Linked DNA regions of Flexistipes sp.. The protein of the gene in region 1 interacts with the protein of each later gene in a pairwise test. Links are inferred from orthologs where the notes say so. Each region holds a gene or a part of one and is shown on either strand. Other genes may lie near its edges. The genes, in order: ftsA and UMU13_RS09520.

What was found.
Region 2: the proteins of ftsA (region 1) and UMU13_RS09520 interact in binary tests that used the Escherichia coli proteins (3 or more experiments, as listed by UniProt). The link is inferred for Flexistipes sp. from one-to-one orthologs.

The regions. Positions count from the first base shown.
Region 1 is NZ_JAXKVW010000005.1:39,843-57,655, forward strand. The notes cover bases 545-3,543. They hold ftsA (cell division protein FtsA), read left to right. Parts: upstream 545-1,427; coding sequence 1,428-2,660; downstream 2,661-3,543. Other genes in these bases: UMU13_RS05145 (D-alanine--D-alanine ligase), read left to right, coding at 545-765; UMU13_RS05150 (cell division protein FtsQ/DivIB), read left to right, coding at 758-1,441; ftsZ (cell division protein FtsZ), read left to right, coding at 2,681-3,543. Also shown: more of UMU13_RS05145, read left to right, coding at 1-544; more of ftsZ, read left to right, coding at 3,544-3,814; UMU13_RS05165 (glycosyltransferase), read left to right, coding at 3,823-4,884; Holliday junction branch migration protein RuvA, read right to left, coding at 5,114-5,686; crossover junction endodeoxyribonuclease RuvC, read right to left, coding at 5,676-6,167; UMU13_RS05180 (YebC/PmpR family DNA-binding transcriptional regulator), read right to left, coding at 6,170-6,913; UMU13_RS05185 (desulfoferrodoxin FeS4 iron-binding domain-containing protein), read right to left, coding at 7,063-7,182; UMU13_RS05190 (hypothetical protein), read left to right, coding at 7,286-7,456; UMU13_RS05195 (response regulator), read left to right, coding at 7,458-7,805; UMU13_RS05200 (biotin--[acetyl-CoA-carboxylase] ligase), read left to right, coding at 7,798-8,559; UMU13_RS05205 (type III pantothenate kinase), read left to right, coding at 8,543-9,319; UMU13_RS05210 (tetratricopeptide repeat protein), read left to right, coding at 9,300-10,046; UMU13_RS05215 (RodZ domain-containing protein), read left to right, coding at 10,039-10,971; UMU13_RS05220 (hypothetical protein), read left to right, coding at 11,042-11,824; UMU13_RS05225 (cysteine desulfurase family protein), read left to right, coding at 11,842-13,023; Fe-S cluster assembly scaffold protein NifU, read left to right, coding at 13,036-13,485; and 7 more genes. UniProt on the Escherichia coli protein: Essential cell division protein that assists in the assembly of the Z ring. May serve as the principal membrane anchor for the Z ring.
Region 2 is NZ_JAXKVW010000014.1:50,391-64,414, forward strand. The notes cover bases 1-2,957. They hold UMU13_RS09520 (rod shape-determining protein), read left to right. Parts: upstream 1-944; coding sequence 945-1,970; downstream 1,971-2,957. Other genes in these bases: lysS (lysine--tRNA ligase), read right to left, coding at 1-192; UMU13_RS09515 (metallophosphoesterase), read left to right, coding at 324-797; mreC (rod shape-determining protein MreC), read left to right, coding at 1,970-2,767; UMU13_RS09530 (hypothetical protein), read left to right, coding at 2,757-2,957. Also shown: more of UMU13_RS09530, read left to right, coding at 2,958-3,221; mrdA (penicillin-binding protein 2), read left to right, coding at 3,202-5,016; rod shape-determining protein RodA, read left to right, coding at 5,003-6,118; UMU13_RS09545 (TIGR03960 family B12-binding radical SAM protein), read left to right, coding at 6,135-8,552; UMU13_RS09550 (Fur family transcriptional regulator), read left to right, coding at 8,545-8,958; UMU13_RS09555 (TIGR02757 family protein), read left to right, coding at 8,924-9,769; trxA (thioredoxin), read left to right, coding at 9,820-10,137; UMU13_RS09565 (FmdB family zinc ribbon protein), read left to right, coding at 10,156-10,347; UMU13_RS09570 (integration host factor subunit beta), read right to left, coding at 10,432-10,713; murein biosynthesis integral membrane protein MurJ, read left to right, coding at 10,828-12,306; dtd (D-aminoacyl-tRNA deacylase), read left to right, coding at 12,303-12,749; UMU13_RS09585 (MBL fold metallo-hydrolase), read left to right, coding at 12,772-13,392; UMU13_RS09590 (FKBP-type peptidyl-prolyl cis-trans isomerase), read right to left, coding at 13,423-13,848. UniProt on the Escherichia coli protein: Forms membrane-associated dynamic filaments that are essential for cell shape determination. Acts by regulating cell wall synthesis and cell elongation, and thus cell shape.

The DNA.
Region 1 (17,813 bases):
GATAATTTTTTTAAAGAATTGCTGGAAATAAAACCCGATATTTGTGTTAACGGCTTACACGGTAAATTTGGAGAGGATGGAAAAATTCAGGCTGTTCTGGAATCTCTGAAGATACCGTATACCGGCTCAGGGGTCGCCGCAAGCTGCCTTGCCTTTGATAAAGCTTACTCAAAATATATTTTAAGAGGAGCCGGTCTTCCGACAGCCGAATTTATAATTGCATCAAAAGATAACCAAAAGCCTCCTTTTCTGCCGTGTGTGGTGAAGCCGGCCAGAGAGGGGTCTACAATAGGTATATCAATTGTAAAACAGGAAGGTGAGTATAAAAGAGCTCTGAAGATTGCCGCCCAATATGACGGCAAAATAGTTGTGGAAAAATTCTTAGACGGAAAAGAGATTACAGTGGGTATTTTAGGAGACAAGGCACTGCCGCCGATCTGGATAAAACCGGAGAGCGGTTTTTACGACTATGAGTCCAAATACACCAAAGGAAAAACCGAATACCTTTTTAATACAGGGTGCACAGAGAAGGAAACGGCTGAAATTAAAGATACGGCACTCAGGGCTTTTAATGCCGCAGGGTGCACAGGATACGGGAGAGTGGATTTTATCTATAAGGAAAACACACCGTATATACTTGAAATAAACACATTGCCGGGGATGACAGAGACGAGCCTTTTGCCGCAGGCAGCAGCCGAAGCTGGAATAAATTTTGAAGAACTTGTGGAGGAAATACTATACACGAGTGGAGAATTGCATGGTTAAATTTTATCTGAAAGCTGTTTTTATGATTGCAATGTTACTGCTTATCGCTTTTTGGGCTTATCCTAATGTCAAAGAAATGATTTTCAGCTCCGATTACTTTGATGTGAAAAATATAGAAATCTCCGGTGTAATCAATGGAAACGGAGAAAGACTTAAAAAAATGTATGAAAAACACCTGGGTGAGAACCTTTTCAAGTTTGATGTAAGGGCTGAAAAAATAACCAAAGACAAATGGATTGAAAGAGTGGAAATAAAACGTATCTGGCCATCCACGGTAAAAATAATTGTCTATGAAAATAAGGGGTTATTTACATGTAAAAATGATAGCGAGTGTTTTGTTTACACGTATAACTCCAAAAAAATACAGGTAAAATGCAGTGAGAATGATATGAGTGTGTTTATGAAAGATACCGTTGGCTCATCCTATTTAGAAAATTTTGCTGAAATCTATAAAAAGGGCTCGCTGAATAATTATAGAAAGATTGTTTTAAAAGAATCCTATTTCACAATATACAAAGATAGTTATGAAATAAAAGGCTCATACAGTCCTGATGCTTTTTTAAAAGCGTACCGGCTAAAGGACTTTTTGACAGAGAGATATTCATCCCTTGAATATCTTGATTTAAGAGTGCCTGAGAAAATTTATGTAAAAGGGGTGCTGAATGAAGCAGGATAATATTTATGCAGGTTTAGATATAGGGACCACTAAAATCTGTGCAGTAATCGGCCGAAAAAATAATGATGACAGTTTGGATATAATCGGCCTTGGTTGTGTGCCGAGCTCCGGTTTAAGAAAAGGAGTGGTGATTAATATTGACGGTACTGTTAAAGCTATAATTGAGGCTTTAAGAGAAGCCGAAAGAATGGCCGGTGTTCAGGTTAAGAACGTTTGTGCAGGTATTGCAGGAGGACACGTTAAAAGTTTTAATTCAAGAGGAATAATTGCCGTAAAAAACAGAGAAGTGAGCAGGAAAGATGTGGAAAGAGCCATTGAATCCGCTTCTGCAGTTGATGTACCTATCGGCAGTGAAGTCCTTCATGTTATTCCTCAGCAGTTTATTCTGGACGGACAAACGGAGATAAAGGACCCGATAGGTATGAACGGTGTTAGGCTTGAAGTGGATGTTCATATTGTTACCGGAGCGGTGAGCAGTGCCCAGAATATTTTAAAGAGTTGCGAAAGGGCGGGAATTTCAGTGGATGATATTGTTCTTGAGCAGCTTGCTTCCAGCGAAGCCGTGTTGTCGGAAGATGAAAAGGAGATAGGTGTATGCCTTATCGATGGAGGAGGCGGCACGACAGATATGGCTGTTTATAAACGGAATGCGGTTTACCATACAGCTGTTCTTTCCATTGGCGGGAATAATTTTACCAGGGACTTATCTATTGGATTGAATACACCGGAATCTGAAGCAGAGAAGGTTAAAAAGGAGCACGGTTGTGTCTGGATGGACTTTGTTTCAGAAGATGAAGTCATAAATGTACCTTCAGTGGGCGGAAGACCTCCCAGAAAAATTTCAAGACCTGTGCTGACCCAAATTCTGCAGGCGAGAAGTGAGGAAATTTTCCAGATGTTTCTGGGAGAACTGCAGAAAAAGCAGCTTCTTGAAATACTGGGTGCCGGGATTGTGGTAACCGGCGGTATTTCAAACCTTGAGGGGATTGAATATCTGGCCTCTTCAATTTTTGAGGTACCGGTCAGGGTAGGCAGGCCTCAGGGCATCGGTGGTTTGACTGATATTGTGGAAAATCCTGTTTATGCAACAGGTGTTGGTCTTACTCTGCATGCTGCCAAAAAGGGGCACCAACAGGTGAAAATTTCCAGAGGAAGCGATGAGAAAGTATTCAGAAAAGTTCTGGATAGAATGAAAAGCTGGTTTGGAGAGTTTTTCTAAACTTTACGGGGGTGAATATTATGTTTGAATTTCAGGAAATTGCACAAGGTGCAGTTATTAAGGTAATCGGCGTTGGTGGAGCCGGCGGAAATGCCATCACCAACATGATTAAAGCCGGTATTGATGGTGTGGATTTTATTTCTGCTAATACCGATGCTCAGGCTTTGTCTAAAAACAGGGCACCGCTTAAAATTCAGCTGGGAACACAGCTGACCAAAGGGCTGGGAGCGGGCGGAAATCCCGAAGTGGGAAGAAAGGCCGCTGTTGAGGATGCCGAAGCTATTGAAGATGCACTCAGGGGCTCAGATCTTGTCTTTATTACTGCCGGAATGGGCGGTGGTACTGGCACCGGTTCAGCTCCTGTTATTGCAAGTATTGCAAAAGACCTGGGGGCGCTAACTGTTGCCGTTGTTTCTAAGCCGTTTTACTGGGAAGGAAAACGGAGGAATGAATTTGCAGACCAGGGGATGAAGTTCCTGAAGGAGCATGTGGATACATTTATCGTGGTTCCCAATGACAGGCTTCTGGATATTATCGACAAAACCACTTCGTTTCAGGAAGCTTTCAGAATTGCCGATGATGTACTAAGACAGGGTGTGCAGGGTATCTCGGATACAATTAACAGCGATGGATATATCAATGTGGATTTTGCCGATGTTAAAGCAATTATGAGCTCCCGGGGAATGGCACTTATGGGCATAGGTGAAGCATCAGGAGAGAGCAGGGATGAAGAAGCTGCCAAACGTGCACTGATGAGTCCTCTGCTTGCAGATGCCGATATAAGAGGTTCCCAGGGCATTCTGATTAATATTACGGGTGGAAGCGATTTGACCATGTTTGAAATCCAGAATATAGCTCAGCTTATCTATGAAAATGCCGGTGAAGATGCTGCAATTTACAAAGGTGTGGTTATTGATGAGAATATGGAAGGTAAAATCAAAGTTACTATTGTTGCAACCGGTATAGGCAAGGTTAAGGAAAGTACAAAAACTGTTAATCTGGATGAATATGTGAAAAAATCCACGCCTGAGAGTTCATCAATCATTAAAAAGGTCAACAATATAAAGAAAATGGACAGAGGGTTAAAGACGCTGGACGATTTTGATGAGGAGGAATTTGAGATTCCCACTTATCTGAGGAAGCAGGCTGATTAAGCGGCAGAATGAGATTTTTGCATGTTGTGAATGTCAGATGGTACAATGCTACTGCCTGGTATGCCGTAAATCTTTCAAGAATTTTGAAAGGTTATGGACATGATGTCATTGTCCTCGGTTTACCAGGCACACCCCCGATGGATAAAGCCGGGCAGTATTCTCTTGAAACTGTCGGACTGGATCTGAATTCGAATAATCCACTGAAAGTTTTTCGTAATATCTGCGAAGTGAATAAGCTTTTAAAACGTTTTAATCCTGACGTTGTGAACTGTCACCGCGGGGAGTTTTTCTGGTATTTTGCCTTTAAGAAAGTTCTCGGCAAAAAATCTTTTAAACTTATTCGTACAAGGGGCGATACCCGCGAGCCCAAAAAGGGATTTTTTAATTATTTTGTTCACTCTGTTTGCGACAGAATTATTACATCTGCGGAAATTATAAAAAACAAATATGTGGAAAATCTTGGAGTCAGCCCGTCAAAAATCAGTGTTGTCTACGGAGGGGTTGATGATAAAAAATTTATTTATAGTGAAAAAGGAAGAGCGAGGGTAAGAGAAGAAATGGGTTTTGGCGAAAAGGATTATGTTGTGGGGATTGTGGGCAGGTTTGATTATGTTAAGGGTCATGAGAATCTGATAAAGGCTGTAGGCAAGCTTTATTATGCCAAGGGGATGGAGAATATACGTCTTGTTTTGATTGGTTATGAAACTAATCTGTCAAATGAGGATATAAAGAACCTTTTAAAGGAAAACGGAATCGAAAAAATATCAGTAATAACAGGATACAGGGAAGACATTGCTGACTGTCTGAGTGCATTGGATCTCGGGGTGGTTGCTTCCACCGGTTCAGAAGCCGTTTGCCGTGTGGCTTTTGAAATTATGGCCGAAGGTATCCCTGTTGTTGCTTCAGATGTCGGGGTTTTACCTGAAATAATTCCTGAAGAAAATATATATTCCAAAAACGATATTGATGGACTGGCGGATAAAATTATGCATCATTCTGATAAAACATTTTTATTTAGTGAAAAAAAATTTTACGAAGATTATATGAAAGCTGTTAACAATAATGTTTGACTGTGAAAGTGCATATGAATGTGGGAGCTTTGAATTATACAAAAACGTCATGCTGAATTTATTTCAGCATCTTGTATTATCAAGAGTTTATGAGACCCTGTGGCACCAACCTAACAGGTTGGTAAATATGTGGAACACATTAAACAAGTTCAGGGTGACAAATATGGGATTATTCAAAGCTCTCAATGTGGGAGTGAGTGGGAGTGTGAGAGAGCCTGCCGGGTTGTGGTTATTTGGAAAGTTTTTTCAGTGATTCTTTAAGAAGGGTTTCAAAATCGTCGTAATCGCCTGAAAGTTTTGTCACAATATTTTTACAGTCCTGTCTCTTGTACCCGAGATTTGCCAGAGCACTCAAAACATCCTCGGCTGCAGAGGCTTTCTGCTCCACCGGTTCAAATACCTCATCAAACTTATCCCTTAACTCCAGTACAATTCTTTCGGCAGTCTTCTTGCCTATTCCCGGAATTGTGGCAATGAGTGGATAATCATTGCTCAAAATGGCATCTTTAAGTTTTTGTGTTGATATCCCGGATAACACAGCCAGCGAAAGCTTGGGACCCACTTTGGATACTGTGTTCAACAGCAAAAAAATCCGTTTTTCCTGCTCATCCAGAAAACCGTATAAATACATACCGTCTTCTCTGATAATAAGATGGGTATAAAGCTTTACAGAGAATCCGGATTCAGGAAGAGCGGAGAAAGTATTCAGTGCAATCAGAATTTCATAAGCAATGCCGCCGGTTTCCAATACAACCTTACCGGGTTCTTTATGTACTAAGGTTCCGGAAATACTATAAAACATTGTATTTTCCTGTTAAACTCAGTCCGAGGCAAATCCCGCAGGCTAAAGCATCCGTTGCATCAAGAGGGATCTTTTTGTCAAATGTTTTACCCAAGTGAAGTTCCACCAGTTTTTTTACCTGATGTTTATCGGCTTTGCCGTATCCCACAACAGATTTTTTTATCTGCAATGCGGTGAATTCAAACATTTCAACGTTGCATCCCAACAAGGTGGCAATTATGGCTCCTCGTGTCTGTCCCAATAGAATTGCACTTTTTACATTTACCGAATAGAAAATATCTTCCACAGCAGCATACTCAGGTTTATATTCAGTGTAAAGGTTCTGCAGTGAGGAGCAAATTGTTTTAAGGCGCTCAGGCAGAGAATTTTTGGCATTGGTCTTTATTACATAGTGAGAGTTATAAGATATTTTTTTCTCATAAACGTCCAGAATGCCTATACCAGTATTGTTGAGGCCGGGATCTATTCCAAAGATAATCAACGTTATTCGTCCTCTAATTCACTGTCATCTATGTCAAAATTTGCATAAACTTCCTGAACGTCATCTAAATCTTCCAGTGCTTCAATAAGGTTAATGACTTTTTTGGCATTATCCCCTTTTACTTCTATAGTTGTTTTCGGTCTCATGGTTACTTCGGCATATTCGTATGAAATGTTTTCCGACTCAATTGTCTTTTTTACGTCTTCGTAGTCTGCGGGGTCACAAATTATTTCGTATGAGTCATCACCCGTTTCCACATCTTCGGCACCTGCATCAATAGCCAATGACATTATCTGGTCCTCTCCGACGTTGTTAAGGGGGATGCTTATTACACCTTTTTTCTCAAAAATCCAGGAAACACATCCTGCTTCACCCATATTGCCGTTTTTCTTAGCCATTGTGCTGCGTACTTCAGAAACGGTTCTGTTTTTATTGTCCGTAAGTGCCTGGACAAGTATTGCCACACCTTCCGGACCGTAGCCTTCATACATAACGTCCTCAAAGTTTGCTTCGTTACCTTCTCCCGTTCCTTTTTTTATAGCTCTGTCCACATTATCCTTAGGTAAATTAACTGCTTTTGCCTTGTCCAGTGCCATTCTCAGACGCGGGTTCATTTCAGGATCACCGCCGCCAAGCTTAGCTGCCACGGTTATCTCTTTAGCGACTTTTGTGAAAACCTTCCCTTTTTTTGCATCCTGAGCCGCTTTACGGTGTTTTATGTTTGCCCATTTACTGTGTCCTGCCAATTTTTTCCTCCGTTGATATGAACTGAATGTATGCTTATAAGAAAATTTAGCTCAAAATTCAAGATATGTTTGTATTATGTTGTAAAAGTATTGAAATGATAGAAAAAGCAGCGGCACTTTAAGAAACTGTGCCGCCGATAATGCATGGATTAATCCACTAACACCATTTCTTCTCCGCAACAAACAAGGTCACCGGCTCCATTCTCCAAAACTTCAACTTTGTTACCACATATTTCACAGTAATAAACTTCTCCCACTTCAGTAGCCATAATAACCTCCTATATTTTTTTCCCTTTTTAAGGAATTATGTTATAATTTTATATGCAAGTAAAATGTATTGCAAATGAATTTTAATTATGGTGGAAAGATTCATTGATATATTATGATTCCTTGACTGCACAAAACAGACCGTATAAAAGAGCTGTATCCTGGAATAAAACATTGCGGATTTTAAACGTCAAGGCAGAAAAGGGGATGTTGGGTAAAAAATTGGTTGCAATTTTTGTGAAAAAAGAAATATATTCTGCTTTGCAGGAGGAATAAGTTGAAAACTCTACTGATTGTTGACGATGACGACAATATAAGACTGCTGATGCGGGATGAATTCTGTGATCTGAATTACAATGTTATTACAGCCGTAAACGGTGAAGAAGCTCTGATAAGTTTTAGCGAAGAGGATGTTGATCTCGTTATACTGGATTTGCGCATGCCTAAGCTTGACGGTGTGCAATTCCTGGAGAGAATCAGAAAAACGAGCAAAGTACCTATTATCATATATACCGCAAATCCCGGTGCTTTCAATGTTGGTGATTATGAAAGTGTTGAAATGCTTACCAAATCTCCCGATACCGGAAATCTTTTGAAATTAGTTGAAACAACACTCAATGTTTGACAGAGATAAGTACAATTTATTCCTGAAAACAAAAAATTTCGGCAGAAATCTGCAGGTGTTTGATTCGCTGCAGTCCACTAATACCTATGCACTTGAACATAAGTGCCCTGTATTTTCTGCAATAACTGCGTCAAGGCAAACATCAGGCAGGGGCAGAAGCGGGCGTAGATGGGCTGATTTTGAAGGGGGAAACTTATATTTTACTTTAATTCTGCCGAAAATCGAGGGTGACCGTATACTTCCACTCAATATTTTAGCCGGTTTTGCCATGTGCGATGTTTTAAGAACTTATTTTAAATGCTACTTAAAATGGCCTAATGATATTGTATATGCGGGTAAAAAGATTGCCGGTATTTTAATTGATACGAAATTTAACGGGAATAAACTTGCAAAAATTGTTCTGGGCATCGGGGTTAATGTAAATGCAGAAAAGGTAAACAAGATTATCCCTACGGCTTCCTCAATAAAGGACGAAACGGGAAAGGATGCCGAACTGGAAAAAATTATGGCTTTATTCATGAACACATTCGAGGATTACTTCAGCAGGTTTATGAATGATGAAATAAATATTGAAAAATTATGGTACGATTATTCAGCTCATCTGAACTTACCTGTCAATATTCATATCGATAATAAAAAGACGGAAGTTCTTGAAAAAGGTATCGATTCAAATGGTGCCTTGATTGTTGCAGAAAAATCAGGTAAACTGACAAAAATTTACTCTGGTGACATAGGCTATGATTTTTGCCGTTGATATTGGCAACACCAACATAGTATTCGGGATTTTTGATAAGCAGGGCAATCTTGCAGGAAATTGCAGGTTAACAACCGATTCCATGAGAACAACCGATGAGTATGCTGCCACTATTATGCTTCTTCTTAAAAACAGGGGAATAGACTTTGATCAGCTGAGCGGAATGGTTATTTCCAGTGTTGTGCCGCCGCTTGTTTACACTTTTACTAAACTTGCCCGCAAATATTTTGATATTGAACCCATAGTTATCGGCCCCGGTATAAAAACGGGGGTACCTGTTAAATTTGAAAACCCCAAGGAAATTGGTGCTGACAGAATTGTGAATGCGGCTGCTGCGATTAAATATTATAAGGCGCCTTGTATCGTTGTTGATTTTGGAACGGCCACAACTTTTGATGTTGTGAACAGAAAGGGTGAATATATCGGAGGGGTTATCAGCCCCGGTATAAAACTTTCTGTAAATGCATTGCATTCAAAGACGGCGAAGTTGCCGGAGATTGAAATAGAAAAATGCCGGAAAGTTGTGGGAAACAGTACAACTTCATCGATGAAATCCGGAGTGTATTTCGGTTACCTCTCAATGATAGACGGCATAATAGAAAAAATTATTCAAGAGCAGTTTGAAGGCAGTTCAGTAAAGGCTGTGGCTACGGGAGGTTTAGGAAGCATTTATATTGATGAATCAAAATATATACAAGAATATGAACCCAATCTTACACTATACGGGCTGAGGTTAATTTATGAAAAGAATAGCGCTTAGTTTATTATTGATTTTCGTTATACTGGGCTGTGCGGCAAAAAATGATAATGCTTTTCAGTCGCATTACAAAATGGGGCTTGCTTATCTGAATACAGATAAGGATTATATGGCAATCAGAGAGTTTGAAAAGGCACTGAAATATAAACCAAACGATGCCAAAACACACTATGCAATTGCCACTTTTTACCTGAAGCATAACAAGTTGCTGAAAGCACAGAAATATTTAGAGAGGGCTATTGAACTGGACCCTTCCAACTCCGACTACCATAATGCATATGCTTCCACATTGGCTTCTCTTGGAAATGTTGAAAAGGCTGTAAAACAATGGAAAATTGTGCTCGAAGATCCCGGATATCCAAATCATGGAATGATTTATTACAACATGGGGTATTCCCTTTATGGAAAAGGGCGTTACGACAGAGCACTGGAGTATTTTAAGAGGGCAGTGGAAACCAACCCCCGGTTCATGTCTCCATATATGTATATGTACAGAATTTATAAAAGCTGGGAAGAGCATGATAAGGCGATAGATATTTTGAAAAAGGCGTTAAAGAGAAACCCTGTTTTTCTTCCAGCAAATCTTGAGTTGGGCAAGTATTATTACAATCAGAACAAATATGAACAGTCTGCAAAAGTTATGGAAGAAATTATAGAACTGCAGCCTGACAGTGAGGAAGCAAAAACAGCCGCTTCTTATCTGAAAAAAATGGGGCTTTATTATGAGTGATTTAGGTCATTTTCTCAGTGAGAAAAGAAAAGAGCAGGATAAGAGTATAAAGGATGTATCAAAAGCAACGTTGATAAGTAAGGCGGCAATTGAAGCTATTGAAAGCGGTGATTTTGACAGTCTCCCTTCATATGTACATTGCTACGGTTTTGTGAAAAAATATGCGGAATATCTCGGATACACATACGATGATGTTAAAAGTCTTTTTGAATCGGAATGCAAAAAGGAAGATTTTCAGGTTCAGGAGGCTCAGGAATCGGAGGAGGATTATTCTTCTGCTGATTCGAAAAGAAAATTTCCAGTATTTGCCGCTGTTTTTCTCCTGCTTATTATTGGGGGAATTCTTGCATACATATTTGTACCCTCTGATTCCACACATAAGGAAATAAGACTGACAGAGGGCAATGCAGGGCTTGTTACGGATAACAGGGCTTCGGAAAATAACACTGACTTAAATGAAAGCAAAGCCTTTCCGGATGACAATATTTCTTCGGAAAAAATTGCGGGTGAAAAGGAACAAACGCCGAAAACAGACAACCAGTCATCAATTACAGAAAATGCAACTGAAAGTGACGGGAAAGCTAAGGATAATGAAATCACTCCTTATGAGATAACGCAGGAATTAAATAAAGAGAAAAAAGTTGTTGAAAAGAAATATAATGTATCGCTGGATTTTTCAGATACTTGTTGGGTTCATGTGAATATAGATAATGAAAAACAGTTGGATTTTATAGCTGAAGGTGGTTTGACCAAAACCATAAGCTTCAGTGATTTTTTTATTATAGATATTGGAAACGCCGCAGCAATAACCATTTCACATAACGGCGATATTTACAGAAATCTCGGAGGGTGGCGGGAACCGGTAAAGAATCTCAGATTTACAATGGATAACGGCACGTTAAAATATTCAAAAATAGAAAATTAATTTTCAGAATACCTATTGCATTTTATTAAATCATGTGTATCTTCTTTAAAAAGACAAAAAAGGTGTTATTATGCGAATGGAAGTGGGCATTTTTGCAGGGGAATCTTTACTGTTAAATGAAGTTATTACTGCAATAGAGGGACAGATGCCTGAGGTTAGCATTAATGTTTATGCAGAAAAAGAGAAAATGCCTGTTTTGCAGTCGGAAGTTCCTTCAGCTCAAATGGAAGAATTAAGTCAGTTTGGCGATGAAGATGTTCTCCTGGTTCTGCCAGGCGGTGACAGTCTGGCCGGCAATGCCGGTGATTTTGACGGCAGCGTTATTGATGCAGCAGGATACTATTCTGAGGATGTTGATATCTGTAAAGTTCTAAATCCGGTGGAGTATATTCTTAACTCTGTGTGTGATGACATTGATGAAATTAAGGGCGTATGCAGTCTGCCTGCTGCTGTTTTCGGCAAAGACGGTGTTGATGATTTGATAAACCAGACAAGACACCTTTTGGCTTTCTCAGACTATAACAGTAAGGTTATTGATTTTAATCTGGGTTTCAATGTTGCAACAGAAGGCAACACCCTTTTTGATAAATATTTGACAAATATAAAGGATGAAGTAAGAAAAAATTTTATTTTTAGGTTGCTACCTGTTTCAACAGGACTTATATTGGACATTTGTGGCAATACAGAAAATGTTGCAGGCGAAGATTTGTACGGGAAAACGGGGAACCTGGCAGATATTATAGCCAATGAAGGGTTGGTTTTCAGAAAAGAGAATAACGGTATGGTAACCGTTTATGGTGACTATCTGCATATTTATACAAAGCAGATATTAGATGAGCTAAAAAAACTGTGATGTAAGGAGAGCGATTTATGGTCTATATGGATAATGTTGCCGGAACGAAACCTGATAAACGAGTTATTGATAAGATGATCCCTTTTTATACGGAAAAATACGGAAATCCCAGTGCACATTTTTATCCTCTGGGCAGGGAAGCTTTTGAGGCAATTGATGAGGCAAGGGGATATGTGGCTGATCTTATAGGTGCTGAGAATGATGAGATTATTTTTACATCCTGCGGCACTGAGTCGAATAATCTTGCTTTAAAAGGTGTTTTGGGTACTGATAGAATAAAAGAAAAAAAACATATAGTTATAAGTGAAATAGAACATTTTTCCGTACAGAATGTATGCATAAAATTAATGAACGAGGGCTATGATATTACAAAAGTAAAAGTTGATGAAAATGGAAAGATAGATATGAATGCTCTGGAGAAAGCTGTAACCCCCGAAACTGCACTTGTATCGGTTATGCATACTAACCCTGAGATTGGAACTGTTCAGGATTTAAGAAAAGTAGGTGAGATTTGCAGGAAAAATGAGGTTCTTTTTCATACCGATGCTGTTGCAGGAGTGGGTCATGCAGAGATTGATGTAAATGAATTCGGATGTGATCTGCTGAGTCTTGCAGGCCAGAATTTTTACGGTCCCAAAGGATCTGCAGCACTTTTTGTTAGAAACGGAGTGAAGATAAACCCTCTTTTTGACGGCGGGTTTCAGGAAAAAGGTATCCGCAGCGGCTCTGAAAATGTACCGGCCATTGTAGGTCTGGGCGAAGCAGCACGCATTGCAAAGGAAGAAATGGGCGAATATGTACCCAGGATGAAAAAATTGCAGGAAAAGTTGTGGAATGGCCTTGACGAAATGTTCGACTTCATACACTTTACTGGAGACAAGAACGATAGGTTACCCGGTCATGTCAGTTTTTGGATTGAATATATAGAAGGCGAATCACTCCTTTTATGGTATTCGCTAAAAGATGTATACGGGGCAAGCGGTTCGGCATGTTCCTCAAATATCCAGGCTGAGGACGAGGATGAGCTGGAAGCCTCTCATGTGCTGACGGCAGTAGGTGTTCCCAATGATATTTGTGCCGGTTCACTTACATTTTCCATGTCAAAGTACAATACTGAGGATGAGGTGGACAGAGTTCTGGAGATAACACCGGAGATTGTTAATAAACTCTGTGAAATGTCACCATATTATAACAAATAGCAGGAGGAAATTATGGCAAAAGGACCATACAGTGAAAAAGTAATGGAACATTTTATGAATCCCAGGAATATGGGTGAAATCGAGGACGCCAGCGGAGTGGGTGAAGTAGGTAACCCTGCTTGCGGGGATGTTATGAAACTTTTTCTCAAAATCAATGACGATGGAGTTGTTGAGGATGTGAAATTTAAAACATTCGGCTGTGGTGCAGCGATTGCTTCGAGTTCTATGGCAACGGAGCTCCTGAAAGGGAAAACAGTGGAAGAAATTCTTGAGCTTACCAATAATGCTATTGTTGAGGCTCTTGAAGGTCTGCCGCCGGCAAAAATCCACTGTTCTGTAATGGCTGAGGAAGCTATTGAAGCTGCTCTTAAAGATTATTATGAGAGAGTGGGTAAAGATCCGAAAATTGTTGACGAAATAAAAGAAAAAATTAAAAATAAAGAGACAAATCAGGAGGTTTAAGATATTATGAAAGAAAGAGTTGAAGAAGTGCTCCAAAAGGTGAGACCGTCTCTTCAGGCAGACGGTGGCGATGTAGAGCTTATTGACGTTAGTGATGAAGGTGTGGTAAAGGTGCAGTTGACAGGAGCCTGTGGCAGCTGTCCTTTCAGCACTATGACTTTGAAACACGGAATAGAAATGCGGCTTAAAGAAGCTATTCCTGAGGTGAAGGAAGTCGTTGCTCTATAAGGAGAGAATATGAATAAATGGAAATGTACTGTATGCGGCTACATTTATGAAGGCGAAGAACCGCCTGAAAAATGTCCTGTATGTAACGCGTCTAAAGAAAAATTTGAAGAAGTGAAATAACTTATTATAGAGAGACTTTTTAAGTCTCTCTTTTTTATTTGATTATGTTTAATTTTAAAATAAATCCCTGGATGTACCTTTTTATTACATTTGCGCTTTTTATCATAGCGGGTACATTCCTTTTAAAAATGCCTTTTGTAAAGCATACCGAAGGTCTTTCTTATATCGATGCATTGTTTACTGCCACTTCAGCTGTCTGTGTTACAGGCCTTATTGTGGTGGACACGTCTGGTTTTAATTTCTGGGGACAATTTTTTATTATGCTTATGATGCAGGTGGGAGCAATAGGAATCATGACATTGACTTCGTCGTTGCTGCTTTTTTTGCGCGGTGAGCTCGATTTTTCCAGAAAATTTATGGTTGCCAAAATAACTGACAGTAAAAGCATACAGGAAGCTGAAAAAGTACTAATTATTGTTGTTATTTATACATTTGTAATGGAGTTTGTGGGTTTTTTGGTTCTGAGTTACGGTTTTTTTCTGGACGGCTTTGCTTTGAAAGATGCAGCTTATTACGGCTTGTTTCATGCTGTTTCGGCGTTTTGTAATGCAGGTTTTTCCACATTTGACAGCAGCCTTGTCGGCAGTAACAGTATTGTAAAGATAACAACGATGTTTCTTATTGTTTTTGGTGGGTTAGGTTTTTATGTGATCTATAATATTTTTATGACGCTTTTTTCCAATGAGAGAATAAAAGTGCACACTAAAATTGTTATTTACACTACATTTGCGTTGATTATCTCAGGGACTTTACTGATTTTTATGCTCGAAAAAGGCACGTTGAGTGTTATTGACAGTTTTTTTCAAGCCATTACAACGAGAACCGCCGGTTTTAATACAGTAGAAATAGGCAGTCTTCATGTTGTTACGCAGTTTTTGATGATTGTATTTATGATTATCGGAGCATCTCCGGGGTCAACCGGTGGCGGTATAAAAACTACGGCTTTTTATATAGCTGTTGTTTCAATGTATAGTATACTGAGGGGCAACAAAAGAGTTGTGATATTCAACAGAAACATAGCTTTGATTAATATACTTAAAGCATATGCACTTATATCCATGTACATATTTTTTCTTGTAATAGCAACGCTTTTACTCCTTTATTTCGGGGACTTCACCTTTATGGATACCCTTTTTGAAGTTACGTCCGCATTAGGAACGGTGGGGCTTAGCTTAGGTATCACCGGCGAATTAGGTATTTTCGGCAAATTAATTATAACGGCCTGTATGTTTCTGGGCAGAATCGGGCCTGCTACATTGATAACTATGCTTTTACTGAAAGAAAAAACTTCGAAACTGACTTACCCGGAAGAAAAAATAATACTGGGGTGATATATGAGTGAAAAAAATTATGCAGTAATCGGTTTGGGTATTTTCGGTTACAGACTTGCAGTAGAACTGTTTGAACTTGGCAATAACATTCTGGCTGTGGACAGAAACCGTAAACTTGTTGAGCAGATAAAAGAGAAGGTTACGGAAGCTGTTGTCGCCGATGCTTCGGACTATGATGCATTAGAGGAATTAAAAATACAGGATTTTAAGACGGTTATCGTGGGTATGAGTGACAACCTTGAACAGCTGATCTTATGCGTTACCAATCTTAAAAAACTTGGAGTTGAAAGAATTATCGCTAAAGCTAACAGGAAAATACATGAGGAAATTCTCCTGAAAATCGGAGCAGATGAAGTTGTGCTGGCGGAAAGAGAGATGGCTGAACGTCTGGCACACCGAATCAGCAGACCTGATATATTAAAAATAATTGATGTGGACAGTGAAGTAAAGCTGGTTAATGTGAAACTGGGCAAAAAATTTGCCGGAAAAACTCTGAAAGATCTTAAGCTGCGTGAAAAATACAATATAAACGCTATACTTTTCAAACGTAAAGATAATCCAATAAAATTAATTACCGATCCGGATATAAAATTTCAGGAAGATGACGAGCTGTATGTAGCAGGCAATGAGGAGGATATATACAAAATCTTTTAGAAAGAGGAGAAGGGGAACTAAGCCCCTTCAGTCCGTTTATCCTTCCATAACAGAGAGACCAAAGCTGTTGCCCCAGTTGTATGCTTCCTGAAGCTCATCTTTGCTCGGTGTCATTTTAAATTTTAGCGAAGGCTGTGGTAGTTTCATCCGCATTGTTTTTAAAATATCCTCACTCATTTTGACACCTTCGCCACTCCAGCCAAATGAGCCGAAAGCACCTGCATTTCTGCCCGAAACATTCAGTGCAACCAATTGTGCAAATAGGTTAAAGATAGGTTTGGGCGCTTTGGCATTTATCGTTGCAGTGCCCACAAGCAGACCGTGAGAAATTTCAATTTCATCAATAATATTATTGATATCGTCACCGGCAGCATCAAACATTTTAACTTTTACCCCTGATTCTTCCACACCGGCTTTTATTTTATCAGCCATGAGTTTGGTATTTCCATACGCGGAAGCATATACCATGGTAATCTGTTTTTCCGGGTTATTCCTGTAATATCTTTCGGCTTTTTCTTTGTAAAAACTCAGGTAGTAATCAAGATTCTCCCTTAAAATCGGACCGTGAGAAGGGCAGACAATGTCAATTTTTAACGGTTCAATCTTTTTCAATGCCCTCAATATGTGTTCTTTATAGGGGCGCATTATTGAGTTATAGTAAAATTCAAATGCTCCTTTCGCTTCTTCTTTGTTTTTTAATTGGTCGTTAAATATATTATCAGGGCAGTAGTGTGCGCCTAAAAAATCACAAGGGAAAAGTATATTGTCTTCCTCTAAATATGTAAACATCGTGTCAGGCCAGTGCAGAAAGGGAGTATGAAAAAATTTCAATGTCTTGCCGCCAAGATCTATTGAATCTCCGTCTGTTACTGAGCGTCCGTCAAACTCAGTATTTACTATATTTTCGACAAAAGTTTTTGCAGTCTTTGAGTAAATAACCTGCATGTCGGGGTTTATTTTCAGAAGCTCCGGTAAGGCTCCCGAATGATCCGGCTCATTATGGTTGAGTATTATATAGTCTATTTTTTCAATGGGGGTAATCTCTCTTATTGTGTTGAGATAATCATCTGTGAAAACAAATTTGTTGGCTTCCACGAGAGCTTTACTTTTTGTACCTTCAATAAGGTAACTGTTGTACGTTGTTCCGTGTTTTGTTGGTATTACAATGTCAAAAACTTCCAGGTCGGGATCGTATACTCCGACCCAATGTATATTGTCTTTTATCTTTACCGCTTTCATTTTGTCCTCCTATAAAAAAAGCCACCTTCTGGTGGCTTATCTTAACTTAGTACTTAGTCTTCATAAGGCTCGAAACTGCTTTTTGGAGCTCCGCATTCAGGGCATACCCAATCTTCGGGTACATCTTCCCATTTTGTGCCCGGCTCCACCCCGCTGTCCGGATCACCTTCTGCTGGGTCGTAAATATAACCACATATTGTGCATATGTATTTCATAGCCACCTCCTTAGCTTATTATTTTTATTATAAAAACAATTTGCAGTCAACTTCTATTTTATAAAGCTCTTTTGTTAAGCAAACTTGAGTAATTAATTTTCAAAAATCTGTATAGTTGGCAGTTCTTATTATTTCTAAAGAATGATTGTTTAATTTTTTGAGTTAGTATGGAGACAACAAATTTATCGTAATAAACACTTTTAAAATGTGGGGGGGTGATTTATCCAGAGAACTTCCGTGACTTCATCAGAAGGATTTTTCCAGCTGTGCGGATGATTGGATTTATATAAAGCCGAGTCACCTTCATCCAAAAGAAAGCTTTCGTTCTCAACTGAAACCTCCAACTGCCCTTTCAAAACAATTACAAACTCTTCACCTATATGGGAATGGCTCTCCTTGCCGCTGAAAGCACCCGGTTTTAGATACATATACAGTGCTTCCAGTTCCGTTTCGGAGAATTGCGGACGCAGCAGCTCATAAGTGACCTTTGATTTAGGGTTAACCATTTTGTTGCGCTCATTCCTTCTTACGACAACTTTCT
Region 2 (14,024 bases), on another replicon or contig:
GAATTCTCTTATGGACATCACTCTGCCGGCTACAGTAAATCTGTATTTGTTTTCCATCAGTTGAGATTTTTGTACTCCTTCATACTTTTCCTTGATTTCTGCAAGCGAAAAAGGGACTTTAAATGAATTTACGTACGGTAAAATATCAGAATTTTTTAAATGCTGCAGTTTTTTGTATCTGTGTTCATCCATCTGTTTCTCTCCTGAGTATTTATATATTATTGACAATTATATTCTATTGATAATATTGTTAGGGTAATGTTATACATAAAACCATATGTGTTTACAATATAAAATCTTCACCCGTCAATATGGAGAGTACTATGAAAGTCGGTGTTATTTCAGATTCCCATGATAATGTCAAGAATCTTTCATTTGCAGTTGAATATTTCAATCGTAACGGTGCAGATTATGTTATTCATTGCGGAGATATAGTGTCACCGTTTGCCGCTGAGTATTTAAACAAACTCCGGATGCCGTATTTCGGGATTTTTGGCAACAACGACGGTGAATGGTTAGGTCTGGCTAAAATTACCGGCGGAAAAATAGTAAAGGGACCTCTTGTGAAGGAAATAGGCGGCTGCAGGTTTGCTGTGTTTCATGAGCCATCTGTTATAGATTACATAAGCAGTGATGTCTCCTATGTTTTATACGGGCATACTCACAGTAAAGATTTAACAAAACGGGATAAACAGACGATAATAAATCCAGGCACGCTGGGAGGATATATGGCTGATAGTGCTTCTTTTGCCGTTATTTATACAGATAACGGCAAAACGGATTTTATTGACTTGTAGCACTATTGAGCCATGCATCAATTGCAGCAGCATCAGTTATGCTGAAAATATTCTCTTAAGGTTGTTTTATATTGAATAGATGCATAAGTTTTGCTATATCATGGTTGTGTTCAACAAAATTGTATTCAACAACACGGAGGAAACCGAATGTTATTCAATAAAATTTTTGATTATTTTTCAAACGATCTGGCCATAGATCTGGGTACTGCCAATACATTAATATATGTGAAAGGCAAGGGAATTATCTGCAGTGAACCTTCAGTGGTGGCTATTAACAATGATACAAAAGATATACTTGCAGTGGGAAGCGAAGCGAAAAATATGCTGGGAAGAACTCCTGCCAATATTGTTGCGATAAGGCCTATGAAGGACGGTGTGATAGCCAATTTTGAAGTGACGGAAAAAATGCTCAGGTACTTTATTACGAAAGTTCATAACAGAAAGTCCCTGGTTCGTCCCAGAATTGTTATTTGCGTACCTTCAGGTGTAACACAGGTTGAAAAAAGAGCGGTAAAAGATTCAGCCATACAGGCCGGAGCCAGAGAAGTTTATCTTATAGAGGAGCCTATGGCTGCAGCCATTGGTGCAGGGCTGCCTATTCAGGAACCGTCGGGAAATATGGTTGTTGATATCGGCGGTGGTACTACTGAGGTTGCTGTCATTTCCCTGTCCGGTATTGTATATACAAATTCCGTGAGAGTGGGCGGAGACGAAATGGATGAGGCTATCGTCAATTATATCAAAAGAAAATACAATCTTCTTATCGGTACCTGGACAGCTGAGAAAATAAAAATGGAAATTGGTTCTGCATATCCCGGCGAAGAGGAAATGAGTATAGAAATAAAAGGCAGATCACTGGTGGAAGGTATACCGAAAACCATAGAGATAACAGACAGTGAAATAAGAGAAGCTCTGGAAGAAGCAGTAAACAAAATTGTTGAGGCAGTAAAAGTTGCACTTGAAAAAACCCCTCCTGAATTGGCGGCTGATATAGTTGACAGGGGAATTGTGGCCACCGGAGGCGGAGCACTGCTGAAGGGGCTTGATAAAAGGCTGGCTGAAGGAACAGGTCTTCCTATTATAGTATCCGATGATCCTCTGACAGCAGTTGCGCTCGGAGCCGGCAAGGTGCTTGATGAAATTGATTTGCTTAAGAAAGTTTCCGTAGTTTGATGATTTTTAGAAGAAAATTTATAGCAGTTGTTATACTTTTAATTCTAATCATTCTTCTTCAGACGAGAGTTCCTGAATCCCAAAAAGTGTTCAGGGGAATTTTCGGTAATATACTGAATCCTGTTCTTTATTATACAGAGATGACAACGAGTTATATTTCCAATATTTACGATGATTACATAAACCTTGTTGGTGTAAAGAAAAACAATGAAGAGCTCAGAGAAAAGATTCGGCAACTTAAACTTGAAAACAGTATTTTAAGTGAAAAATTAACTGAATATAATCGATTAAAAAAATTACTGAACTTTAAAAAAGCTTATGATTTCCGGACAATAGCTTGCAATGTGATAGGACGTAATATAGAAGGCTTTTTAAAATACATCATAATAGATGCCGGAAGTACGGACGGTGTGGAAATTAATGATGCGGTTGTCAGCTATGAGGGGCTTGTGGGCAAGGTTGTGGAGGTTTACCGCAGCTCTGCGAGGGTGAATGTTATTCTGAATGTGAACAGTTATGTCAGCGTTATGAACTTTAATACAAGAACAGTCGGAATTCTCAGTGGCGATGGGCAAGGTAAATTGGTGGTTGATTTTTACGACAAACTGGATGAAGTCTCAAAAGGAGACCTTTTTATTACCTCGGGACTTGGAGGACTTTATCCTAAAGGTATACCGGTGGGTAACGCTGTAAAAAACACGGAATCTGTGAACGGTATTTTTCAGAAGATATTTGTGGAGCAAAAGGTAAATTTTTATAAACTTGAAAACGTATTAGTAGTAAAAGATGAAGAATAAAAGGTACATCAAAATCACAGTGGCTTTGATTGTCTGTTATGTTCTGTTTATGATTTTTGACGGGGTGCTCAATTACATAAATTACCCTTTTTTAATATATTTTGCCTTGGAACATGAAGTGGATAGTGAAAATCTGATTCCGCATGCATTTTTACTTGGTATGTTTAACGATTTTATAACATTCGGAATTTTCGGTATTTCTGTTTTGAGCATAATTTTATTTTACTTTACAAAAAGACTGCTTATTACGCTTTTTGATTATAACAACCTGCTGATTAAACTGCTGTATTCATTTCTGAGTTATACTATCTTTGTAGTTATCGCTTTTTCTTTTACCGATTATTCATTTGCTAACGATAGTAACTTACTTCTGATTCCTCTGGTTGTTAACTCATCACTGTATTTTGTTTTGCTTTCATTAAAGGATTTCGGTTATGCTTTTTCGCTTTCTTGAAGAAAATGTTATTGCCAAATATAAAAAACGCAGTTTCTTGCTGTTTGCAGCTACTTTCTTTTTAATTTTGCTCCTTTTTTTAAGACTTTATTATCTTCAGGTGGTTGTGCATGACAAATATAAGCGGCTTTCGGAAGATAACCGTATCAGAATATTAAGAATTAAGGCTCCCCGGGGGTTTATAAAGGATAGAGATGGTGAAATTTTGGTTAAGAATGCCCCCAGTTACAATCTCAGTGTTATCAGAGAGGATACCAGGAATCTGGACAGGCTGTTTGATAAGTTAAAAAATGTTGTGAATATAAACGTTGAAGAGGCTAAAGAGAAGATTTTGAAAGGATACTACTATGACCCGGTTACCATCTTCAGGGGTCTAACTTTCAAACAAGTATCTTACCTTTATGAAAATTTGAAAAATTATCCAGGAATCAGAATAGATATGGAGGCCGTAAGAAATTACAAAGACGGTTTTGCATACAGTAATTTGGTTGGATACATGGGGGAAGTTAACGATAGTGAGTTGAAAAAGTATAATGGGTACAGACCTGGTGATTTAATAGGAAAGACCGGTTTGGAGAAGGAATACGAAGAAAGACTTAAAGGGGTTAACGGTGCCAAACAGGTTGAGGTTAACAGTTTTGGTCAGGTTGTTAAAGTTTTGAAAACGAAACATGCAAAACCGGGTGCAAATGTTGTGCTCAGCATGGATTATGACCTTCAGAAGTTTGGAATGGAACTTTTGAAGGGAAAAAAAGGAGCAATAGTTGTTCTTAATATTTACAACAATAAGGTTTTGCTTATGGCGACAAACCCATCTTATGACTTGAACAAGTTTGTTCCTTTTATAAAAAGTGATTATTGGAAAGCTATAACAAATGATCAGGACAAACCCATGTTAAACAGAGCTATTGAAGGCTCTTATCCACCGGGTTCTGTCTTTAAAATTTTAATGGCTGCAACCGCCTTGACGGAAAATGAAATTACCCCTGATACTACTTTTGAGTGTAACGGAGTGTTCTATTACGGCAGTTATGATTATAAGTGCTGGAAAGAATCCGGCCATGGCGAAGTGGATTTAAAAAAATCAATAGTGGAGTCTTGTGATATATATTATTATAACCTTGGGCTTAAGCTCGGTATCGACACTATCAGCAGATATGCACATAACTTTTCTTTAGGTAGAAAAACAGGTATCGATTTGCCTAATGAAAAATCAGGCATATTTCCTGATAGAAACTGGAAAGAGAAGGCGTTTGATCAGCCTTGGTATCCTGGAGAAACAATAATTACCTCAATCGGGCAGGGGTATACCAATGTCACTCCTTTGCAGATGGCAGTTATGCTGAGCGGTATTTTCAACGGCGGGATGATTTATCAGCCCGGTTTAGTAAAAGGTTTTGAAACCGCTGACGGATTCGAGACTAAACCGGTTAAAATTAACAATAGAATAGATATCGATAACTCAACAAGGAATTTTCTCCTGAATGCTATGTATAATGCCGTATACGGATTACACGGTACAGCTTACCGCGCCAGGGTTAGTGAAATTAAAATCGGTGGAAAAACGGGAACAGCACAGGTGGTAAGCCTGAAAAAATTTGAACAGTATGAAGAAGGAGAAGTCCCGGAAAAATACAGGGATCACTCATGGTTCGGCGGCGTTTTCCCTGTTGAGGAGCCACGCTATGTTATAGTTTCGCTGATTGAACACGGAGGCTCCGGAGGACACAGCGCGGCATCAATTTCAGGGGCGGTAATAAATAAGATGGTGAGTATGGGTTATGTTTCAGATTGATAAACGGCATGTTGTAAATTTTGACTATATACTTTTTTTTCAAACGGTCTTGTTACTGTTTCTCGGCATTATGGCTATATACAGTGCATCATACAATCTCCAGCTTCAACAGTCGGGAGATTATTATATAAAACAGATAACCTGGAGTGTTATTGGTATTGCTCTTTTTCTTGGTTTCTCATTTATAAGTTACAAACGATTAATATCCTGGACAGCTGTAATTTATACCTTGGGTGTGATATCTTTGGTTTATGTTTTGATTTTTGGTGATGTGAGCATGGGAGCAAAGCGATGGATTGATATAGGAGGTTTCAGTTTACAGCCTTCTGAGTTTTTTAAAGTTGCATGGGTTATAACTTTGGGAAGGGTTTTTAAGGATATCGGAATGAAAAATTTCTCTTTTTTCCCTATACTGAAAAAATTTATTCCTGCCGTCCCGCCATTGCTGCTGATTTTTTTGCAACCTGACCTGGGCACAGCCGTTATATTTTTAGCAGTCTGGGGGATTGTTCTTTTGTACAGAGGGATTACAAAATATACATTTTTTGCCGTATTGACAATTTTATTGGTTAGTATCCCCGTGATATGGGCAAATATGCATGATTATCAAAGACAGAGGGTTGTTACATTTCTTAATCCGGAAGCAGATCCTTTCGGGGCGGGTTATCATGTTATTCAATCCAAAATTGCTGTCGGCTCGGGCGGACTTACCGGCAAAGGGTATCTTCAGGGTACACAGTCCCATTTGAAATTTTTACCGGAAAAGCATACGGATTTTATCTTTTCGGTGATTGGCGAAGAATTCGGCCTGGTGGGTGCTGCTGTTATTTTATTGTGTTTTTTAAGTCTGCTTGCCCGAATTTTGTTCATTTCCGCATATTCAAAAGAGCCCACAGCAAAAATTATGTGTGTGGCAGTTTTTGCCTTTATTTTTTTTCAGTTTTTTGTTAATGCCTCAATGGTTGTCGGAATGATGCCTGTTGTGGGAATACCTATGCCTTTCATAAGCTATGGCGGTTCATCTCTTGTTACCTTCATGTCTATGCTTGGTATTGTCAATTCCATAGCTATGCGCAGATACGACAGACCGGCAGATTTTTAAACGGAGTGTTTGTGTTATGAATTTCCACGATTTTCTTCAGGTGTCTAAGCCTCCGAGATATTTGGGAAGTGAAATAAATTCCTATAAAAAAGAGTATTCTGACAAGCTGAGGGTGTGTCTTTCCTTCCCGGACAACTACGAGGTCGGGATGTCACATCTGGGTATAAAGATTTTATATGAGAATCTAAACCTATCTTCCCAGATTTATGCGGAGCGTTTCTTTATGCCCTGGCCTGATGCAATTGATAAAATGGGCGGAGATATTTTTGTTTCGCTTGAGTCAAAAACCCCTCTGCAGAAGTTTGATATTTTAGGCTTCAGTGTCCAGTACGAATTATCTTATTCCAATATTTTGTCCATACTTCTTAATTCCGGTATTCCGGCAGAGAGCAGTCTCAGAAGTGATTCTCCGGTCATTGTTGCCGGCGGCCCTTGTGTTTATAACCCCAAGCCTTTGGAAAAATTTATAGATGTATTTTTTATAGGCGAGATGGACCATGTTTTCACAGATATTTGTGAAGAATACGCCGGGAAAAAATTTGCCGGACGCAGAGAGCGTCTTGAGTTTTTTGATTCATATGATTTCACTTATGTCCCTTCTGTGAATTCGGAAAAACATGTTGTGAAAAAAGTTTATACAGATTTTAAAAATGATATTACGGTAAATGCTCCGGTTGTACCTTTGATTCCGGCTGTACAGGACAGGGTTGTTTCGGAAATATCCAGGGGGTGCAGCAGGGGATGCAGATTCTGCCAGGCCGGCATGATTTACAGACCTGTCAGAGAGAGAAATGTTGATGATATTGTGAACAATATTCTCAATCAGCTTAAAAATACAGGATATGAAACGGCCTCACTTCTTTCTTTATCCGCCGCAGATTATTCATGTCTGGAGGATTTGCTGGTGAGATTATCGTCTATTGTTAAAAATTCGCACACCTCCATTTCACTTCCTTCCCTTAGAGCTGATAAAATCAAAGATTATATATTCAGGGAACTTTCCCGTGTCAGAAAATCGGGATTTACCATTGCACCGGAAGCGGGAAGCGAAAGAATGAGAAGAATTATAAACAAGAATCTTTCTGAGGATGAAATTATATCATCCGTTAAAGTAGCGGCTGACAACGGATGGAAAACAGCTAAACTGTATTTTATGATAGGCCTGCCGTTTGAAACAGAAGAGGATGTTTTGGGGATAGCCGCTCTCGTTAAAAAAATAAAGGAGAATGTTAAAGGCAAAGGCGGCTTTGATGTTAGTGTGTCGGTTTCCAATTTTGTTCCGAAACCGTTTACTCCTTTCCAGTGGTGGCCCCAAAACAGTATTGAAGAATTGACTTATAAACAGAACATTTTAAAATCGGAATTCAGAAAGATGAAGATAAAGTTTAGTTTTCACGATATTCAACAGAGTGTTATGGAAGCTGCTATCTCCAAAGGTGATGAGTCCATTGGTAATATACTGTTGGATGCTGTAAAGTCAGGGGCTATGTTCGACGGATGGAGTGAGCATTTTGACTATAATAAATGGCTGAATGCTTTTAAAAATTACGATTCTGCTCCTGAGCAATATTCAATGAAAATTCTGCAAACCGAAGATGAACTTCCGTGGGATTTTATAGATATAGGAGTTAAGAAGGAATTCCTCGTTTCAGAATTTGAAAAGTCGAAAAAGGAAGTAATGACAAAAGATTGCAGAGTAGGCAGTACAAGTATCTGTGTAGGGTGCGGCGTTTGTGATTTCGATTTTCTCAGGAATGAATTTGCATCACCGGGCAAAAAATCTTTTAATGTAAATGAGTTTAACAGTGTGTCTGATATTGATCAAAAATATTTTAGTTATATTATTGATTTTGAGAAGAAAGATTCCGCTGTTCTATTTTCAGCTATTGAAACGTGCAGGGCATTCGCACATGTATTTAAAATGTGTGATGTTGATATGTCTTATTCGCAGGGGTACAATCCTCAACCCCGGATAAGTTATATTTATCCTCTCTCAGTGGGTATGGAAGGTTATAATGAAAAGCTTATTATAAAGGCTTATGTTAAAGACAAAAATTTGTTGTTAAACCAGCTTAACAAAAAGTTACCTTCCGGATTCAGGATGAAGGGTATCCGGCAGTTTGAGAATAAAATGAGCGATGAAATGATTGCAGCTTATTCTCTGAATTTTGAAGCTTATATGCAGCTTATCGGGGCTTTTTATGAAAATAAAGCACTCTATAAAAAGATTACTAAACGCGGCAGAGAAAAAATAATTGACCTTAAAGAGTATTTTGTTAAAAAAGATGATGAAAATTGTATGATTTATGTTAAGATAAACGATAGAGGAAGTTTTAATTTCCTTGAATTTTTCAGGCAAATTAATTATATTGATTCCAAAGTAACAGTTGTTAGGCAAAATATTTTTTTTACTGAGGAGCTGCAAAATGCATAAAGAAGAAGCTCTTGATATGCTTAAGAAGTCTGGGTACAAAGTTACAAAACCGCGGGAGTGGATAGTGGAAGCTCTTGAGGGGAACACTTCTCACCCTTCAGCGATGGAAATTTTTGACCAGCTGAGGAAAAACGATAAAAGTTTTTCTTTTGCCACCGTTTATAATACGCTGGATACTCTTGTAAAGGCCGGTGTTGTCAAGCAGGTGACTGTTGATCCGCAATGCAGCAGATACGATCCGGATATGTCATCTCACGGTCATTTCTATTGCAGAAAATGCGGCAGTGTTAAAGATGTTTTTGATGTGAGCCTTGATATGGGATCCACCTCTCTGCAGGATGAAATCGAAGGTTACGAACTTAATTTGTTCGGTGTCTGCCGGGAATGCAGTACTGAAGCCAATTAATTCATTAGACTTGCCTTCTGTATCACGTCCCTCTGAAAGAATATTTTGGGAGCATATATACTCTCAATATACGCGTGCTGAATTTATAGGTACAGATCCCATTATTTTTCCCTCCAGAATTGACGGAAATAAGGAATACATAAGTCTTGTTTCTTCTCTTTTTGCTTACGGGAGAGTTAACGCCATTCAGGATTTTCTGAAAAAGTTTTTTTACAGGTACGGAAATGACCCTTTTGAGACTGATAATTCTGAGGCAAAGCTATACTATCGCTTTCAAACGGCCGAGGATATCCGGCTGTTGGTTACACTGATAAAAAGAATTTATTTGCAATACGGCAGCGTTCAGAATTTTTTCGTAAATTTATCAGATAGTCTTGAGAAGGCCCTGGAAGGATTTCTTGATTATGCCAGAGGGTTCGGCGCCGAGAATAATGCCGGGAGAGGATATTTTTTCCTTTTTCCCAAATACGGCAAATCAGGCTTGAAAAGATTAAGAATGTTTTTAAGGTGGATGGTTCGCAAAGATGATGTGGATTTTGGTCTTTGGGGGGCTTACAAAACAGGAGAACTGCTTTACCCCCCTGACACACATATATTAAGATTTGCAAAAAATTTTGGTATTATTTCTTCTGAGGCTAACAGCCACCGAAATGCCCGTTTAATAACGGATTACTTCAAAACTATAGATAAGCGTGATCCGGTTAAATATGATTTTGCCATTACCAGACTTGGTATGTTGAACTCGTGTAAATTTAAGAGATCTGTCAGCTGTGAAGTGTGCGGCTTGAAAAATGGGTGCCTTTTTAATTGACAAATATTCATAAAACTATATATTAGTTTTCACAAAAAAAGGAGGTTGCAATGTCGTTAGTATTCACTGAAGAGAATTTTCAAAAGGAAGTATTGGAAAGCGATATTCCTGTTGTAGTGGATTTCTGGGCTGTATGGTGCGGACCTTGTAAAATGCTGGCTCCTACACTTGATCAGGTTTCTGCCGAATTTGAAGGGAAGGCAAAAGTAGGCAAGGTCAATGTTGATGAAAATCAGCAGCTTGCTGCACAGTATGGCATTATGAGTATACCCACGGTTATGATATTCAAAGACGGCAAAGTTGTTGAGCAGTTTATAGGCGTGCAACCAAAAGGCGTCTATGTTGATGCCCTGCAAAAACATCTGTAAGTAAAAGAGGTACGACGGATGCCGATTTTTGAGTATAAATGCCAAGGTTGTGGACAGGAATTCAGCAAGCTTGTATTTAAACTTTCAGAAGAGATAAAGTGCCCGGAATGCGGGGCTACTGATGTGAAAAAGAAGATTTCAGCTTTTTCATCCTCTTCCGAAAATTCTTCAAGCGGCTCATCCTGTGGCGCAGGTTCGGGATTTACCTGAGCTTAAGAAAATTATCTGCCAGGCTGGCGGGTTAATTTAATAGTAAACGTTTAATAAACCCCCGTAACATAAAGCGGGGGTTTATTATGATTTAAGCAATGTTTCTTTAATTTCTTTACCAGGCTTAAAATATGGAACTTTCTTCGGCGGAACTTTAACCTGTTCTCCGGTTTTGGGGTTTCTTCCGATTTTTGATTTTTTGTCCCTGACTTTAAAGCTGCCGAATCCTCTTATTTCGACTTTATCACCGTTGCCCAAGGCATCCTTTATGTTGCTGAATACATTGTTAACAATGTACTCAATATTCTTTTTTGTCAGATTGGGGTTCTCGGCAACAATTTTTTCGATAAGTTGAGATTTGGTCATAAAAACCTCCCTGTAGATTCTTAAAACATAAAAATATTTTTACTTTTAAACTCAAAAATATTATAACTTACTATCTTTTAATAGTAAAGTTAATTTAACGGATTTAGGAATATTATGAATAACTTTTTATCCAAACTTGTGAAATCAAGTTCCGGCGTGCTTACTAGCAGGATTCTCGGCTTGGTTCGGGATGTTGCAATTGCCGCTTTTTTCGGTTCATCAAAATTTACGGATGCTTTTTTTATGGCTTATGCTATACCGAACCTCTTTCGTGCTCTGTTTGCAGAGGGGGCTCTTTCTTCTGCTTTTGTTCCGATAATGAGTGATAAGATGCATAGAAGCCCTGATAATGCATACAAATATTTAACCGATCTTATATTGGTGCTTACGTTTTTTACTTTGAGTATTACCGCAGTTTTTATAATATTTTCCGATTATGCAGTTCTGCTGTTTATACCCGGTTATCTGAATGATCCTGAAGTAATTGCTGCTGCATCACATATGCTCAGGATTGTGATGCCTTATCTTGTCATCGTGAGTATATGCGGGCTGCTTTCCGGGTATCTGCATGTGATAGGCAGTTATTATATTCCGTTATCCTCAACTGCAGTTTTGAATGTTTCTATGATTGTATCGGCTTTTCTGGGAGGGTATTTCGGCGGCAGCGTGACTTATCTGGCATGGGGTGCATTGATCGGGGGAGTTTTACAGCTGATTTATATACTCATTTACTCTCTCATCAAAGGTTTTCGTATAAACCGAAAAAACCGCATAGACAAAATGGTGAAGAAAACTTTCAAGTTGATAATTCCGTCAATAGGCGGTGTTGGCATAAATCAGCTTAATTTTACCATTGGAAGAATAATTGCCTCTTTTCTTTCAACGGGCAGTATTTCATATCTGTACTATGCAAGCAGGCTTTTTCAGTTTCCACTCGGTGTTTTTTCGATAGCGTTCAGTACCGTTTCACTTTCGGAAATCAGCAATTCCTACAGCAGAAATGACCTTAACAATGTTAATAAACTTATAGACAAATCTGTGCTGGCTATAATTATGGTTATTGTACCTGCATCGCTGGGAATGTTTTTCCTTTCAAATGAAATTTGCAGTCTTATTTTCGAGTACAAAATCTTTTCGTCAAAAGATACATTTGCCACGGCATCTGCTTTGCGAATGTATACGATTGGACTTATCTGCTATTCTTTTGTAAATTTGTTCACAAGGGTTTACCACTCTGTTAAAGACACGCTTACTCCTGTTAAATTTGCTTTTGTAAGTTTTCTTGCCAATATAGCTTTTATTCTGATATTTATAAATTTTATGGGGCACTCCGGTATAGCTTTGGCATCCAGTATCAGCGCGGGTATTAATGCAGTTTTGCTCTATACAGGTATTAAATATTATACTTTCAGTATAAAAAAATACAAAAGAACTGTTCTGAAAATTTTCACATCAAGTCTTCTCATGCTGATTTTCCTTTTATCCTTGAAGAATGCGGGCATCCATGTTTTAATTATCATCGGATTGAGTGTTTGCGTGTATTTTCTCAGTCTTTATATGTTTCGAGTGTCTATCCGGCAGGTGTTGAAATGATTTGTTGTGTCCAGCGTGTTGACAGTGCAGCGGTTAATATCAATGCAGAAGAGGAAAGGAATATAGGCAGAGGACTGCTGATTTTTATTGGAGTGGAAAAATCAGATGGAGAAAATTCCTGCTCATGGCTGGCTGATAAAGCTTGCGGACTGAGAATTTTTGAAGATGATAACGGCAAAATGAGTAACTCTGTTCAGGATATTGGCGGAGAGATTATGGTTATAAGTCAGTTTACTCTTTCTGCTTCCTGTAAGAAAGGGAAGCGGCCGGATTTTTCAAATGCAATGGAGCCGGAAAGTGCGAAGATGTATTATGAAAAATTTGTAAATGAGTGCAAAAAAATTATGGGCAGTGGAAAGGTAAAAACAGGGGAATTCGGTGCCTATATGAAAATTTCCCTTGTTAATGACGGACCGGTTACAATATTATTGAATCATAAATAAACTGTTGCTGCGGAGGGGGTTTATGGATATTAATGTTATACAGGTTGGGCCTTTAATGGTGAACTGCTATATAATTCACGATTCACAAAATTGTATAATAATTGATCCGGGTGATGAGCCCGATAAAATAATAAATTATATCAAAAATTCGGGACTTATGCCTCTGTGTATTTTCAACACCCACGGCCACTTTGATCATATAGGTGCTGTAAAGAGGTTAAAAGAGGAATTTGGAATTAAATTTTATATTCATGAGTCGGACGTTTTTCTGGTGAAAGAAAGTGCTAGCCACGGTGCTTTCTTCGGTGTTATGGGGGTGGAAAGCCCTGAAATTGATGAATATGTTAAAGATGGGGATTTGTTTGATTTTGACGGGTTGTCCTTCAAAGTTATACATACCCCGGGGCATTCTCCAGGCGGTGTTTGTTATTATTTTGATAGGGAGAAAGCAGTATTTTCAGGAGATACGCTTTTTGAGCTTTCCATCGGTCGTACCGATTTTCCTTACGGGGATATGGATATGCTTATTAGCTCTATTAAAAATAAATTGTTTTCTTTGGGAGACGATGTAACAGTATATCCGGGACACGGTGAAAAAACAAACATCAGAAAAGAAAGAGAAAATAATATGTTTCTTAAATAAAAAAAGGGTGCTGAAAGCACCCCTTTTAATTTAGTTGACTTCTACAACTTCAACGTTAAATGTCAGTTTTCTTCCTGCTAATGGATGATTAAAGTCAATTTTCACATTATCATCGTTAAGCTCTTTAACAAGTCCTCTGAAATTCTGCTCGTTTTCGTCAGTAAGGTCAATATACATGCCTTCCTGAATATTTTCGTCAAGGTTAATATTTTGTCTTGGAATATCTGTTATGGCATCTTCCTGAATTTCGCCGAAAGCCTGCTCAGGAGTCAGCTCAACAGATTTTTCTTCACCTTCTTTCATTCCCACCAGCTCTTTCTCCAAATCCGGCAGAAGCTGTTTCTCTCCAAGCTGCACAGTAAGAGGTTCTTCCTCTTTGGTTGAATCAACCACTGTTCCGTCTTCGATAGTTACCGTGTAATGAAAGGTAACTTTTGAATTGTTTCCTGCTTCCATCTTACACCTCTTTATTTGATTGCTGTTTCGAACGTTCCCACAATTGATAAAAACCTTTATCAAAGACAGGATTAATGTGAACACAGCTAAATTATACACCCTTTTCAGGGCGTTGGTCACTAAACTAACACCTGATTTATAAAAATCAATAGCGAATTTAAAATTAAAATGTTGAA